Regions from separate parts of the Aeromicrobium sp. EU05-FHT14F07 genome, predicted to be linked through region 2. Evidence: predicted binding sites of a transcription regulator. Region 2 holds the regulator's gene; each other region holds the start of a gene.
The links. Region 2 encodes HrcA, which represses chaperone genes, less so after heat shock. Its sites were predicted from a motif close to TTGGCACTCGNNNNNNNCGAGTGCCAA; they were not measured.

Region 1 (4,729 bases), on a different contig from region 2:
CGCCACGACCGCTCCGAGCGCGGTCGACAGGACGGGTCGCTCCCGGTCCCACCGCAGCTCGCGCAGGGTGGCCACCCCGAGGGCGGCGGCGGGCAGCAGGGCCCAGACGACGGTGGGGCGTCCACGCGCTGCCTCCGCGCACGCCACCGCCGTCGCCACGGCCACACCGGCCCACGACGCCGGACGCGAGGCGAGCACGCGGTGCGCCGCCGTCGGCGTCCGAGGGCCGGGCAGCCACACGTCGCTGACCACGAGGCTGGCCACCTGCTGCGCGCCGAGCGCGACGACCACGGCTGCGCTGGCCGCCCACAGGACGCTCGGGCGGGGCTCGTCGAACGCGCACAGCACGGTGGCGATCAAGGTCGGGGCGACCAACGCCGTGGCGCTGTAGACGGCATGCGACGGCGTCGGCCGCTCGGCTGCGAGGTGGCTGCGCGTCACCACCCCATCCTATGTTTGGCACACCCTTCCAGGTCACGTCCGTGTCACGTCCTGGGCACGACCTCCCCTGGACGGCGGAGGGCCCCGACCGGCGAACCGGTCGGGGCCCTCGTCGTCAGGGAGCGGGCCTCAGGTCTCGACACGCCGCCGGCTGCGCGCGCAGAGCTCGCGCGACAGCCCTCGGCTCCTCGACCTGGACTTCCAGAGGACGTCTCAGAAGCCCATGCCGCCCATGTCGCCCATGTCGGGGGCGCCACCACCGGCCGGAGCAGGCTCCGGCTTGTCGGCGACGACGGCCTCCGTCGTCAGGAACAGCGCCGCGATGGAGGCGGCGTTCTGCAGCGCGGAGCGCGTGACCTTGGCCGGGTCGATGATGCCCGCGGCGATGAGGTCGACGTACTCGCCCGTGGCGGCGTTGAGGCCGTGGCCCGGCTCGAGGCCGGCGACCTTCTCCGCCACGACGCCGCCCTCGAGGCCGGCGTTGACGGCGATCTGCTTCAGCGGGGCCGACGCAGCGGTGCGCACGATGTTCGCGCCCGTCGCCTCGTCACCCTCGAGCTGCAGCTTCTCGAACACGGCCGCGGTGGCCTGGACGAGCGCCACGCCACCACCGGCGACGATGCCCTCCTCGACGGCCGCCTTCGCGTTGCGCACGGCGTCCTCGATGCGGTGCTTGCGCTCCTTGAGCTCGACCTCGGTGGCCGCGCCGACCTTGATGACGGCGACGCCGCCGGCCAGCTTGGCGAGGCGCTCCTGCAGCTTCTCGCGGTCGTAGTCGGAGTCGCTGTTCTCGATCTCCGCGCGGATCTGGTTGACCCGGCCGGCGATCTGGTCCTGCGAGCCGCCGCCCTCGACGATGGTCGTCTCGTCCTTGGTCGTGACGACCTTGCGCGCGGTGCCGAGCAGCGAGATGTCGGCGTTCTCGAGCTTGAGACCGACCTCCTCGCTGATGACCTCGCCGCCCGTGAGGATGGCGATGTCGGCCAGCATGGCCTTGCGGCGGTCACCGAAGCCGGGGGCCTTGATGGCGACCGACTTGAACGTGCCGCGCATCTTGTTGACGATCAGCGTGGCCAGGGCCTCGCCCTCGACGTCCTCGGCGATGATCGCGAGCGGCTTGCCCGACTGCATGACCTTCTCGAGCACCGGGACGAAGTCCTTGACCGAGCTGATCTTGCTGTTGACGATGAGGATGTAGGGGTCCTCGAGGACCGTCTCCATGCGCTCGGGGTCGGTGACGAAGTAGCCCGACAGGTGACCCTTGTCGAAGCGCATGCCCTCGGTGAGCTCGAGGTCGAGGCCGAACGTGTTCGACTCCTCGACCGTGATGACGCCCTCCTTGCCGACCTTGTCCATGGCCTCGGCGATGATCTCGCCGACCGTGGGGTCAGCGGCCGAGATGGACGCGGTGGAGGCGATCTGCTCCTTGGTCTCGACGTCCTTGGCCATGCCCAGCAGCTGGCTGCTGATGGCCTCGACGGCGGCCTCGATGCCCTTCTTCAGGCCCATCGGGTTGGCGCCGGCGGCCACGTTGCGCAGACCCTCGCGCACGAGCGCCTGGGCCAGGACGGTGGCCGTCGTGGTGCCGTCGCCGGCGACGTCGTCGGTCTTCTTGGCGACCTCCTTGACGAGCTCGGCACCGATCTTCTCGTAGGGGTCCTCGAGCTCGATCTCCTTGGCGATGGACACACCGTCGTTGGTGATCGTGGGGGCGCCCCACTTCTTCTCCAGCACGACGTTGCGGCCCTTGGGGCCGAGCGTCACCTTGACGGCGTCGGCAAGCTGGTTCATGCCGCGCTCGAGGCCGCGGCGGGCCTCCTCGTTGAACGCAATGGACTTGGCCATGTGGAACTCTCCGGTTCGACGTGGTTCGGGTGTGACCGGTCGGTGCCCGCGACGGACGAGCCAGGACGTGCGGCGATCCCTTCTCGCCGCCGTCCCGACCCTCACCGGGCCGGTCGGATGTCTAGCACTCTCACTATAGGAGTGCTAACCCAGGACTGGCAATCGGGTGGGGAGAGTGCCAGTCCTGGGGCGCGGTCACTCGTCGTCCCCGATGACGAGCCGAGGCAGCCGGTCGCGCCAGGGGCGGCGGGGCCGCGACGACTCCGCCTCGGGGAGCAGCGCCGACGCGGGCGGCTCGTCGACGTCGGACTGCTCCGCCGCCTCGGCCAACCGGTCCTGGCGGGCGATCCAGAGGACGGTGAGGACGATGCCCACCACCGGGATGAACGCGGGGATGGCCAGCACGGCCACGGGGTGCGCCGACAGCTCCCCGACCACTGCGACACTCGTTCCCATCGCGCCAGTCTACGAGCGGTGGCCGGAGGACGGGCTCAGACCGAGAGCAGCAGGTAGATGCCCGTGAACGTGTAGCCGACCATGAGCACGAGCATCGCGAGCTGACCGGTGAGCCGGTGCGCCCGCGGCAGCACCTCCAGGGCCTTGTCGTGCGCCGCGACCACCGCCACCACGTGCCCGGCGACGACGAACGCGATCTTGTAGACCGCCAGCAGGTCGGGGTGCTCGGACAGGAGGTAGGACACCGTGAGCCCGTCCCCGGTCCCGAGGACCTGCAGCAGGCCGATCACCACGCCCTGACCGCGCTCGACCAGGTAGGTCAGGTAGTGCGCGAAGACGTAGCCCACCACGATCGGCACCAACGAGTGCGCCATGAGCCCCGGCAACGCGCGCCGCTGCGCCGACGTGACACCGCCCGTCGCGACCGACGCGACCACGAACGCCACCGCCACCACCACGCAGAACAGCAGCAGCACGAGCGACGTCGTGAGCGTGGAGTGCGCCGCCGACTGCCAGCCCTCGGACGCGGAGAAGCTGTCGAACGCCGTCGACCCCAGGAGCACGGACACCGCCGCGACGATCCCCGGGGCCACGGGCAGCAGCGGGAGCGACCGCAGGGGATTGTGCGGGGCGAACCGCCGGTCGCGCACGAGCGGCGCGAGCCGCGCCACCACCGCGCTGTACACGTCGAACGGGTCGGCGCGGTCGAACCAGCGCGGCCCGAACACGACACCGCCCGCGACCGTCACCACGACGTAGACCGCCACCCAGGTGCGCACCGCGTGGACGGAGCCGGCGTCGGGAGAGGCGAGCTCCAGCCACACGAACGCGAACAGCCCCGCAGCCGCCGGCCAGTAGCCCCAGGCCGGGCGGTAGACCAGGAAGCCGTCAGGGCGGCCCGCGAGCCGACCGACCAGCCACTGCACCGAGCGCCACGGCGACAAGTCCTTCCACACGTGCCCGGCCAGCAGGGCGAGCGGCACCAGCCCCACCCACACCAGGACGTAGAACGCCCCGATGCCCGGGTTCGACGCGTCGTCGGGGCCGAGGAACAGCGCCCCCAGGAACCAGACGGCCAGCAGCAGGCCGACGACCGCCAGCCACGGTCGACGAGCGGGCTCGCGATCCTCTGCCGCCCCCGGCCCGGCACCCCCGCCGGGCTGCTCTGCCGCCCCCGGCCCGGCACCCCCGCCGGGCTGTTCTGCCGCCCCCGGCCCGGCACCCCCGCCGGGCTGCTCCGCCGTCGGCTGGAGGCGCGGCTCCTTCCAGGCGAACGCGAGGACCGCGAAGGAGATCGTCAGGGCCCAGCTCGCCCCGACGACGGCGTACAGGAACGGCACCGGCAGGTCGGTCGAGCCGCCCACCCCGTGCTGCGGCAGCAGGTCGAGCACGGTCAGGGCCGGACGACGAGCTGGACGATCGTCGCGTGGGTGGCGTGCGACTCGACCGCCACCTGACCCGGACGGTCGAGGGTGAACGTGCGCGACACCGAGTCACCCGGCTGCACGTCGATGCTGACCTCGGGGTCGGAGTGCACGTGCACCTCGTCGGCCACCTCCGACGTGACGTCCAGGGTGACCGGCTCGCCGACCTTCACCTCCACCCGTCTGCCGCGCGGCTGCGGACCGTCGGTCGTGAGCCGCACCTGCACCGTCACGCCCTCGGCGTCCGGGGTCGCGCTCGTCGAGGGTGTGCCGGACGACGTCGCCGCGGGGGTGGGCGTCGCCGACGCGCCGGGTCCGTCCTCCCCCGCACCACAGCCGGCGAGCAGCAGCATGCCGAGCACGCACCCGGTCACCGTGGTCCTCATCGGTCTCTCCTGTCGTCAGGGTCGTGGGGGTTCTGGGGGTCGTGGGGGTCGGGGTCGTGGGGCAGCTCGTCGTCGGGGCGGAAGGCTCGCTCGAGCAGCTCGCGCTCCTCGGCCTCCTCCCGACGGTCCTTCCGGGCGATGTGGAGCACGACGGCCACGACCACGATGGCCGGCACG
Region 2 (4,729 bases):
TCGAGCTGCGCCTGCGCGAGGGTCTGCCCCTCGACGCGCTCGACCCCGCGGGACGCGCCGAGGTGCCCGACCTGCGCGACCGCGGCCTGGTCGGCGGTGACGAGCGTCTCGTCCTCACGCTCGAGGGCCGGCTGCTCGCCGACGCCGTCGTGCGACAGCTCACCCCATAACGGAGGTTTCTCTCACTTTTAGGGACTTTAGTCATTCGTGAGGCAGGACCTTCGTCGAGGACTTACGGTTCCCCTGGGAGAACAAGCAATCTCGGGGAGTTGGTGAGGGAGCAATGCGCATCGCGCATTGGCCAACGGTGATCAGCATGGTCATCGGGGTGGTCATTTTTGGTATACCGACATCGGCGGACGCGGCACGGACCGTGCTCTGCACGAGCTACGCGCAGTGCAAGGCGAAGGGCTTCACGGACGGCGGCTACGGCTCCGTCCGGTCGACGTCCTACTGGAACCAGACGCCGGGCCGCAACTGCACGAACTACGTCGCCTACCGGCTGACGAAGAACCGTCTGGTGGCCCGCCCGCCCGGCACCGACGCAGCCCGCACGTGGGGCCGCGCGGCCCGGGCGGCCGGCATCCCGGTGCGGACCTACCTTCCGCGTCGCGGCGACGTCGCCTGGTGGGACGCCTACAAGGGCTACTCCGGTGCGAAGGGTCACGTCGCAATCGTCGAGCGGGTCCGCGCCGACGGCTCGATCGTGGTCTCGGAGGACAACATCAACGGCACGTTCATGTGGCGCGTCGTCCGTCGCGGCTCGGCGTGGCCGTCGGGCTTCGTCCGCTACCCGACGTCGGACGGGTCGCCGTCGGGCCTGCTCGAGTCGATGAGGTCCGAGGACGGCAAGGTCTCCGTCAGCGGCATGGCCAGCGAGCCCGACCGCTGGGGCAAGGAGGTCGACTACACGGTGGCGCTCGGCGCTCCGCTCGACGCGGCGAACGGGGTGCGGCCCGTCGAGACCTTCTCGTTCAGCACGGTCTACTACAAGTTCACGTGGCGGCGCACCGTGCAGACGCGGGGACCTGTCCGGGCCTACCTGTACGCGCACAACACCGAGCGCACCCGGGGGAAGGACACCCTGCTGGGCGTCGCCACCCTCGACCTCGTCGAGGACGGGAGCGTGCTCGGACGGGTGCTGCCGCGGACGGAGTGGCTCACGCCGCCCGTCCCCGCACCGACCCCGACGGTGCCGCTGGTGGAGACGGTGCTGCAGGACTGAGGGAGGCGCGACGGCCCGGAACCGCGTGGTCTCGGGCCGTCGCGCTGACCAGACGCAGGCGGTACCGCGATGAGCCGCCGGCTACGGCGCGGTGACGAAGTCGATGAGCTCCTCGACGCGGCCGAGGAACTCCGGCTCGAGGTCGGTCCAGGAGTCGACCCGCGAGAGGATGTGCTGCCACGCCCGTGCGACGTCGGCCTGCTCCGCGTGCGGCCAGCCGAACGCGGCGCACACCCCGCGCTTCCACTCGAGGTGGCGGGGGACGACGGGCCACGCGGCCACGCCGAGCCGGGCGGGCTTCACGGCCTGCCAGACGTCGACGTACGGGTGGCCGACCACGAGCACGTGCGGGCGGCCCGACAGCCGTGCCGCGATGCGCGACTCCTTCGAGCCGGGCACGAGGTGGTCCACCAGGATCCCGAGCCGGCGGTCCGGACCCGGGTCGAAGTCGTCGACCACGCCGACCAGGTCGTCGACGCCGTGCAGCATCTCCACGGCGACGCCCTCGACGCGCAGGTCGTCGCCCCAGACCTTCTCGACCAGCTCGGCGTCGTGCTTGCCCTCGACGAGGATGCGGCTCGGCAGGGCCACCCGGGCCCGCTGGCCGGCCACCGCGCGCGACCCCGAGGCCGTCCGCGTGGGCTGCTGCGGGCCGGCGGTGGACGGGGCGACCAGCACCACCGGCCTGCCCTCGAGCAGGAAGCCCGGTCCGAGCGGGAAGACCTTGACCTTCAGGTGCCGGTCCTCCAGGGCCACGGTGCCGAGGTCGCGCTCGACGCGCACCACCTCACCGCACCAGCCCGTCGTGACCTCCTCGACGACCATGCCCGTCTCGGCGGGCACCTCGGTCGAGCGGCCCCGCGGGGGTGCCTTCCAGTCGCCGGCGAGCACGTCGTCGCCGTAGCGGTCCCGACCCCGGGTCTCAGCCATGGAGCACGCCCAGGAGCGTCTGGTGGAAGGCCTCGAGGTCGTCGCGGCCGATCTCGCCGCTGCTCGTGAGGATCCGCGTGGAGGAGCGGGTCAGCCCGACGGCCAGGTCGACGGCCTGGGCCCAGCTGAGTCGCGCGGTGCTCGGGACGACGTCGAGGGGCGGCACGAGGTCGCCGAGGGCGACGGTGTCGCCGTCGGGGACGACGAGCACCAGCTCGCCGCCGACGGGGCCGTGCCCGAGGTGCACGACCTCGACGAAGAGGTCGCCGAGGTCGGCGGCCCACACGGAGCTCAGCGTCCCGCCGCGCGACTCGTGCAGGAGGAACGTGCCGTCGGAGAGCGTCACCCGCCGCGGCCGGTACGTCAGGGTGCGCGAGCGACCCGTGACCGAGACGACCTCACCCTCGCTCCCGATTGCTCCCACGGCGCTAGACTGGCACTTGCGCCTGGCGAGTGCCAAAGCGCCACGCCGCGCCGACGGACCCCGTCTGCGCCGTGCGCGCCCGAGCCCGTCCGGCGTCGTCGCACCTGAGCCACGCACCGTCCAGCCGAGACCGTCCCAGAGGAGGAGACCGCCGTGTCGGAGGAACGTCGCCTCCCGTCCGAGGACCGCCGCCTGGAGGTCCTGCGGGCCATCGTCGAGGACTACGTCGAGACCCAGGAGCCGGTCGGCTCGCGTGCCCTCGTCGAACGTCACCAGCTCGGCGTCTCACCGGCCACCATCCGCAACGACATGGCCGTGCTGGAGGAGGAGGGGCTCATCGCCCAGCCCCACACGAGCGCGGGTCGCGTGCCCACCGACAAGGGGTACCGGCTCTTCGTCGACCGGCTCTCGCAGGTCAAGGCGCTCACGTCGCCGGAACGCCGCGCCATCGAGACGTTCCTGGCCGGCGCCGTCGACGTCGACGACGTCGTGCAGCGCAGCGTCAAGGTGCTCGCCCAGCTCACGAACCAGGTCGCGATCGTCCAGTACCCGTCGCTGACCCGGTCCACGGTGCGCCACGTCGAGGTGGTGGCGCTCGAGGGCGCCCGGGTGCTCGTGGTCGTCATCACGAGCAGCGGTCGCGTGGAGCAGCGCATCGTCGAGCTCGAGTCCACGCCGAGCGACGGGCTGCTGTCCGACGTCCGCTCGCGGCTCATGACGGCCGCCGTCGGCCAGCGTCTGCCCGAGGCGTCGCTGCGCCTCGCCGACGTGATCGGGACGTTCGCGCCCGCCGACCGGCCCCTCGTGACCTCCGTGGTCACCACGCTCACCCACGTCTTCTCCGACGAGCGCAGCGACGAGCGCGTCGCCGTCGGGGGCACCGCCAACCTCGCCCGGTTCGGTCGCGACTTCGACACCTCCATCCGGCCCGTGCTGGAGGCGCTGGAGGAGCAGGTCGTGCTGCTGAAGCTGCTCGGCGAGGCCACCACCGACCCCACCGTGCGCATCGGTCTCGAGACCGGCACCGAGGGACTGCCCGGCACCGCGGTCGTCTCCTCTGCGTACGGCTCCTCCGAGCAGGCGCTCGCCATGCTCGGCACGCTCGGACCCACCCGCATGGACTACCCCGGAACCATGGCCGCCGTCGGCGCGGTCGCCCGCTACGTCGGGCGACAGCTCGCGGACGGCTGAACAGGACGAAGGACGTATGGCACAGGACTACTACGCGCTGCTCGGCGTCTCCCGGTCGGCGACGCCCGAGGAGATGAAGAAGGCGTACCGCAAGCTGGCACGTCAGCTGCACCCGGACGTGAACGACGCCCCTGACGCCGCCGACCGCTTCAAGGAGGTCACGACGGCGTACGAGGTGCTCTCCGACCCGCAGAAGCGCGCCGTGTACGACCGCGGCGGCAACCCGCTCGGCGGCGGTGGCGGCACTGGCGGCTTCGGCGGGGGCGCCGGGTTCAGCTTCGACGACATCATGGACGCCTTCTTCGGCGGTGGTGGTGGCAGCAGCCGTGGCCCGCGCTCGCGCGTGCAGCGCGGCCAGGACGCGCTGCTGCGTCTGCAGGTCGACCTCGCGGAGGCCGCGTTCGGCGTCACCCGCGAGATCAAGGTCGACACCGCCGTCGTCTGCGAGCGCTGCTCGGGCAGCGGCGCCGAGGACGACTCGGCCACCGTCACCTGCGGCACGTGCCACGGCCACGGCGAGGTCCAGCAGGTCCAGCGCACGCCCCTCGGCAGCGTCCGCACGGCACGTCCGTGCCCGACGTGCCACGGGTTCGGCACCGTCATCCAGGACCCGTGCCACGAGTGCCACGGCGACGGCCGCGTGCGCTCGCGCCGCTCGATCACGGTCTCCATCCCGGCGGGCGTCGACCAGGGCACCCGCATCCAGCTCGCCGGCGAGGGCGAGGTCGGCCCCGGCGGCGGCCCGGCCGGCGACCTCTACATCGAGGTCGAGGTGGCCCGCCACCCCGTCTTCACCCGCAAGGGCGACCAGCTGCGCTGCCAGGTGACGCTGCCGATGACGGCGGCCGCGCTCGGCACGCACGTCGACCTGCCCACGCTGGAGGCCGACCTCGCCGACGAGGACGGTCCCGAGGTCGTGGGCCTGGAGGTGCCGGCCGGCATCCAGTCGGGCGAGACGC
Region 3 (4,729 bases), on a different contig from region 2:
TGCGGCTGACTCAGTGGCTGTGCCCGGCGTGGGCGTCACCCTGGTCGTCGGCCGGCTTGTCGGCCACGAGCGTCTCGGTCGTGAGCAGCATCGCGGTGATCGACGCGGCGTTGGCCAGCGCGGAGCGCGTGACCTTGACCGGGTCGAGGATGCCCTGCGCGAGCAGGTCACCGTACTCGCCGGTGGCGGCGTTGTAGCCCTGGCCGCTCTCGCGGACCTTGGAGACGACGACCTCGCCGGAGACGCCGCCGTTGCGGGCGATCCACTCCAGCGGGGCGTCGGCACCGATGCGGACGATGCGCACGCCGACACCCTCGTCGCCGGTGAGGCCGAGGTCGTCGTCGAGCACGGACACGGCGTGGACGAGGGCGGAGCCGCCGCCGGCGACGATGCCCTCCTCGATGGCCGCGCGGGTCGCCGAGACGGCGTCCTCGATGCGGTGCTTCTTCTCCTTCAGCTCGACCTCGGTGGCCGCGCCGACCTGGATGACGCAGACGCCGCCGGCGAGCTTCGCGAGCCGCTCCTGGAGCTTCTCGCGGTCCCAGTCGGAGTCGGTGAGCTCGATCTCGGCCTTGATCTGGTTGACCCGGCCCTCGACCTCGGCAGCGTCGCCGCCGCCGTCGATGATCGTGGTGTCGTCCTTGGTGACGACGACGCGACGGGCGGTGCCGAGCACCTCGAGGCCGACCTGGTCGAGCTTGAGGCCGACGTCGGGGGTGACGACGGTCGCGCCGGTGAGGGTCGCGATGTCCTGCAGCATGGCCTTGCGACGGTCGCCGAACGCGGGCGCCTTGACGGCGACCGAGGTGAACGTGCCGCGGATCTTGTTCACGACGAGGGTGCTGAGGGCCTCGCCCTCGACGTCCTCGGCGATGATGAACAGGCTCTTGTTGGCCGCGATGACCTTCTCCAGCAGCGGGAGCAGCTCGGCGACCGAGCTGATCTTGCCCTGGTTGACGAGCACGTAGGGGTCGTCGAGGACGGACTCCATGCGCTCGGTGTCGGTGACCATGTACGGCGACAGGTAGCCCTTGTCGAACTGCATGCCCTCGGTGAAGTCGAGCTGCGTGCCGAGGGAGTTGGACTCCTCGACGGTGATGACGCCGTCCTTGCCGACCTTGTCGAAGGCCTCGGCGATGAGCTCGCCGATGTGGGCGTCGCGCGAGGAGACGGTGGCGACGTCGGTCATGTCCTTGATGTCGTCGACGTCGCGGGCGACCTCGTGCAGGCGCTCGGAGACGGCCTTGACGGCGGCCTCGATGCCCTTCTTGAGGCCGACGGGGTTGGCGCCGGCGGCGACGGCGCGCAGGCCCTCGTGGACCATCGCCTGGGCGAGCACGGTGGCCGTGGTGGTGCCGTCACCGGCGACGTCGTTCGTCTTGGTGGCGACCTCCTTGGCGAGCTGCGCGCCGAGGTTCTCGAACGGGTCGTCGAGCTCGACCTCACGCGCGACGGTGACGCCGTCGTTCGTGATCGTGGGGGCGCCCCACTTCTTGTCGAGCACGACGTAGCGGCCCTTGGGGCCGAGGGTGACCTTGACGGTGTTCGCGAGGGCGTCGACGCCGCGCTCGAGCGCGCGGCGTGCGTCCTCGTCGAACTCGAGGATCTTGGGCATGGTGATGCCTTCCTACGAAACGACTGAATGGTGGTGTCCGGCGAGAGCCGGAGGTGGCGCGTCAGCACGGTCCTGACGCGCATGGGACCCGACCGGCAAGGCGCGCGAGCGACGGCGACCCGTTCTTGGTCGCCGAGCGAGCAGCAACGCCGCCGGCCGGGAGCCCAGGTGCGTCAGGAGACGACGGCGAGGACATCGCGGGCGGAGAGGATGAGGAACTCCTCGCCCGAGTACTTGACCTCGGTTCCGCCGTACTTGCTGAAGATGACCTTGTCGCCGACGTTGACGTCGAGCGGGACGCGGTTGCCGGAGTCGTCGATGCGGCCGGGGCCGACGGCGACGACCTCGCCCTCCTGGGGCTTCTCCTTGGCGGTGTCCGGGATGACGAGTCCGGATGCGGTGGTCTGCTCGGCCTCGACGGCCTTGATGACGAGACGATCCTCGAGCGGCTTGATGGTGACCGACACTGGTCGACCTCCCCTTCAACGATGTGGTGAGTGACGGATGAACGTGATGGGTGTGCACGCCGTCGCGGGGGCCGTGCACGGGTTGGCAGTCTCATGGTTCGAGTGCCAGTTCAGAATCTAGCACTCACCCCTCCCGAGTGCTAAGGGGTGTTCTCCCTCGGCGGACAAGCTGCCGTGGGCGGTCGCGGCCCCCGCGGGGGTGCCGCGCCTCGGGCGGCGGAGGGCACCACCTGCCACGATGGCGTCGTGGACCTGGCGACGTTCGAGCGGTTGCAGACCGACGAGGGTCGGGCGCTGGTGGCCGAGGTGCACGACCGCGCGGGTCGGGAGTCGGACCTGGCGCTGGGCACGCGTCTGCGCAAGGTCCACGACGCGCAGCTGGTGGCGGCAGCGGTGACGCAGAACCACCTGCGGGGACTGGCGCGCAGCAAGCTGGGCGACGACGCGGCGGGCATGTACTTCACGCACGACGCGTTGCAGCAGGCCACGCGTGGTGCGGTCGCGTCGCTGCGGGCCGGGCGGCTCGCGGCGTCGGGCGCGACGGCGGTGCTCGACCTGGGCTGCGGCATCGGGTCCGACCTCGTGGCGTTCGCCCGTGCCGGGCTGCGGGTGCGCGGCGTCGAGCGCGACCCGGTGCGTGCGGCGATCGCGTCGGCCAACCTGCGCGCGCTCGGTCTCGAGGGGGAGGTGGTGTGCGCCGACGCGGCCGACGTCGAGCCGACGCCGGACGAGGTGGTGTTCCTCGACCCCGCCCGCCGCGACGACCGGGGGCGGGTGTTCGACCCGGAGGCGATGAGTCCGCCGTGGTCGGTGGTCGAGGCGCACCTGGCGGGCCGGGCCGTCGTGAAGACGATGCCGGGCATCCCGCACGACCTGGTGTCCGACGGCGTGGAGGCCCAGTGGGTGAGCGACGGCGGCGACCTCGTCGAGGCGTGCCTGTGGGGGGCGGGCCTCGACCTGCCGGACCGCGTGCCGCGTCGGGCGACGGCGCTGCCGGGTCCGCACGAGCTCAGTGGCGACGGGGCGGCCGGCGACGTGGGTGAGCTCGGCGGCTGGCTGCACGAGCCCGACGACGCGGTCATCCGCTCCGGCCTGGTGGGGGCGCTGGCGGAGGAGATCGACGGGCAGCTGGTCGACCCGCGGATCGCGTGGGTGACGACCGACGTGGAGGTGCGCCACCCGCTGGCCCGGTCCTTCCGCGTCGTGGCGGAGCTGCCGTTCCGCGAGAAGCAGCTGAAGGCGGCGCTGGTCGCGCGCGACGTCGGCACGCTGACGGTGAAGAAGCGCGGGGTCGACGTCGTCCCCGAGGTGCTCGTGCGCCGGCTGCGCCTGAAGGGGTCGCAGCGCGCCACGGTCGTGCTGACGCGGGTGGACGACAAGGCCGTCGCCCTCCTCGTCGACCCCCTCCCCCGCTGACACCTGGTCCTTGGGGTTGGGCCTCACCCCAAGGGTGACTCCCCACTCCAGCGCTGGGTTGGGATGCACCCGTCGGGGAGGGGCGATGGCGGAACCACGCGTCGGGCGTCGGGCCCGTGCCCGTGCCCGTGCCCGTGCCCGGATCGTCGCCCCTTCGATACGCCGACACCCCCACCCAAAGGATTCGTCTCACCCCAACACTGGGTTGGGCGGTCAGACTTCGAGTGGGGCCCAACCCAAAGGGTGAGCGGGCCTAGGGTGGGGGCGTGCGCATCGACCTGAACGCCGACGTCGCCGAGTCGCCGGACGACCTCGCCCTGCTCGACGTGGTCACGAGCGCGAACGTGTGCTGCGGGGCGTACGCGGGGGGCGAGGAGCTCATGCTCGACGCGTGCGAGCGCGCCGTCGAGCGGGGCGTGGTCGTGGGTGCGCAGGTCGGCTACCCCGACCGCGAGGGGTTCGGCCGACGACCGCAGGACCCGACCGACGACGAGCTCGTCGCGACCCTGCGCGAGCAGCTCGACCTGCTCGCCGAGGTCGCGGACGCGGTCGGCACGCGCGTCGCCTACGTGAAGCCGCACGGCGCGCTCTACAACACCGTCGTGCACGACGAGCGGCAGGCGGCGGCAGTCGTCGACGCCGTCGCACCGTACGGCCTCCCGCTGCTCGGGCTGCCCGGCGCCGCCAGCCTGCGTCTGGCCGCGGCCGACGGGCTGCAGGTCGTCACCGAGGGCTTCGCCGACCGCGCCTACACGCCCGACGGGCTCCTGGTGCCTCGCTCCGAGCCGGGTGCCGTGCTCGGCGACGCCGCTGCGGTCGCGGGCCAGGCACTGCGCCTCGCCCCGCAGGTCGACTCGCTCTGCGTCCACGGCGACTCCCCCGGTGCCCTCGACCTCGCGCGCGTCGTGCGTGCCGCGCTCGTCGAGGCCGGTCACGAGGTCGCTCCCTTCGCATGAGGGCCCCGGAGCGGTGGTGCTGACATGAGGGTCCTGGCGTGCGGCGAGGACGCCGTCCTGCTCGACTGCGCCGACCTCGACGACGCCCGCCGACGCCACGCGTCGCTCGTCGGCCACCCGGACGTGACCGAGGCCGTGCTCGGTGCGCGCACCGTGCTGCTGCGCGGCCACCCCGCGACCCTGCGCGCCCTCGCCCGGAGCACCCCGCCGTCGGACGACGTCGCCCCGCGCGACGCGCGGGAGCACGTGGTGCCGGTCCGCTACGACGGCCCCGA

Region 1: groL (chaperonin GroEL) is a predicted target of HrcA. The motif match lies at 2,408-2,434, and genes of this name have one in related genera.
Region 3: groES (co-chaperone GroES) is a predicted target of HrcA. The motif match lies at 2,200-2,226, and genes of this name have one in related genera.

Annotation. Positions count from the first base shown of each region.
Region 1 covers NZ_JBYTCR010000004.1:179,560-184,288, forward strand. Annotated here, with positions in the region: gene AC3WRM_RS06100 (sensor histidine kinase) at 1-441, opposite strand, end outside; gene groL (chaperonin GroEL) at 655-2,286, opposite strand; gene AC3WRM_RS06110 (hypothetical protein) at 2,482-2,742, opposite strand; gene AC3WRM_RS06115 (hypothetical protein) at 2,778-4,133, opposite strand; gene AC3WRM_RS06120 (cupredoxin domain-containing protein) at 4,136-4,552, opposite strand; gene AC3WRM_RS06125 (hypothetical protein) at 4,549-4,729, opposite strand, start outside.
Region 2 covers NZ_JBYTCR010000020.1:31,248-35,976, reverse strand. Annotated here, with positions in the region: gene hemW (radical SAM family heme chaperone HemW) at 1-170, shown strand, start outside; gene AC3WRM_RS15895 (CHAP domain-containing protein) at 317-1,225, shown strand; gene AC3WRM_RS15890 (DUF3097 domain-containing protein) at 1,307-2,155, opposite strand; gene AC3WRM_RS15885 (hypothetical protein) at 2,148-2,579, opposite strand; gene hrcA (heat-inducible transcriptional repressor HrcA) at 2,733-3,770, shown strand; gene dnaJ (molecular chaperone DnaJ) at 3,787-4,729, shown strand, end outside.
Region 3 covers NZ_JBYTCR010000004.1:163,428-168,156, forward strand. Annotated here, with positions in the region: gene groL (chaperonin GroEL) at 11-1,615, opposite strand; gene groES (co-chaperone GroES) at 1,789-2,082, opposite strand; gene AC3WRM_RS06020 (class I SAM-dependent methyltransferase) at 2,329-3,498, shown strand; gene AC3WRM_RS06025 (LamB/YcsF family protein) at 3,765-4,454, shown strand; gene AC3WRM_RS06030 (5-oxoprolinase subunit B family protein) at 4,479-4,729, shown strand, end outside.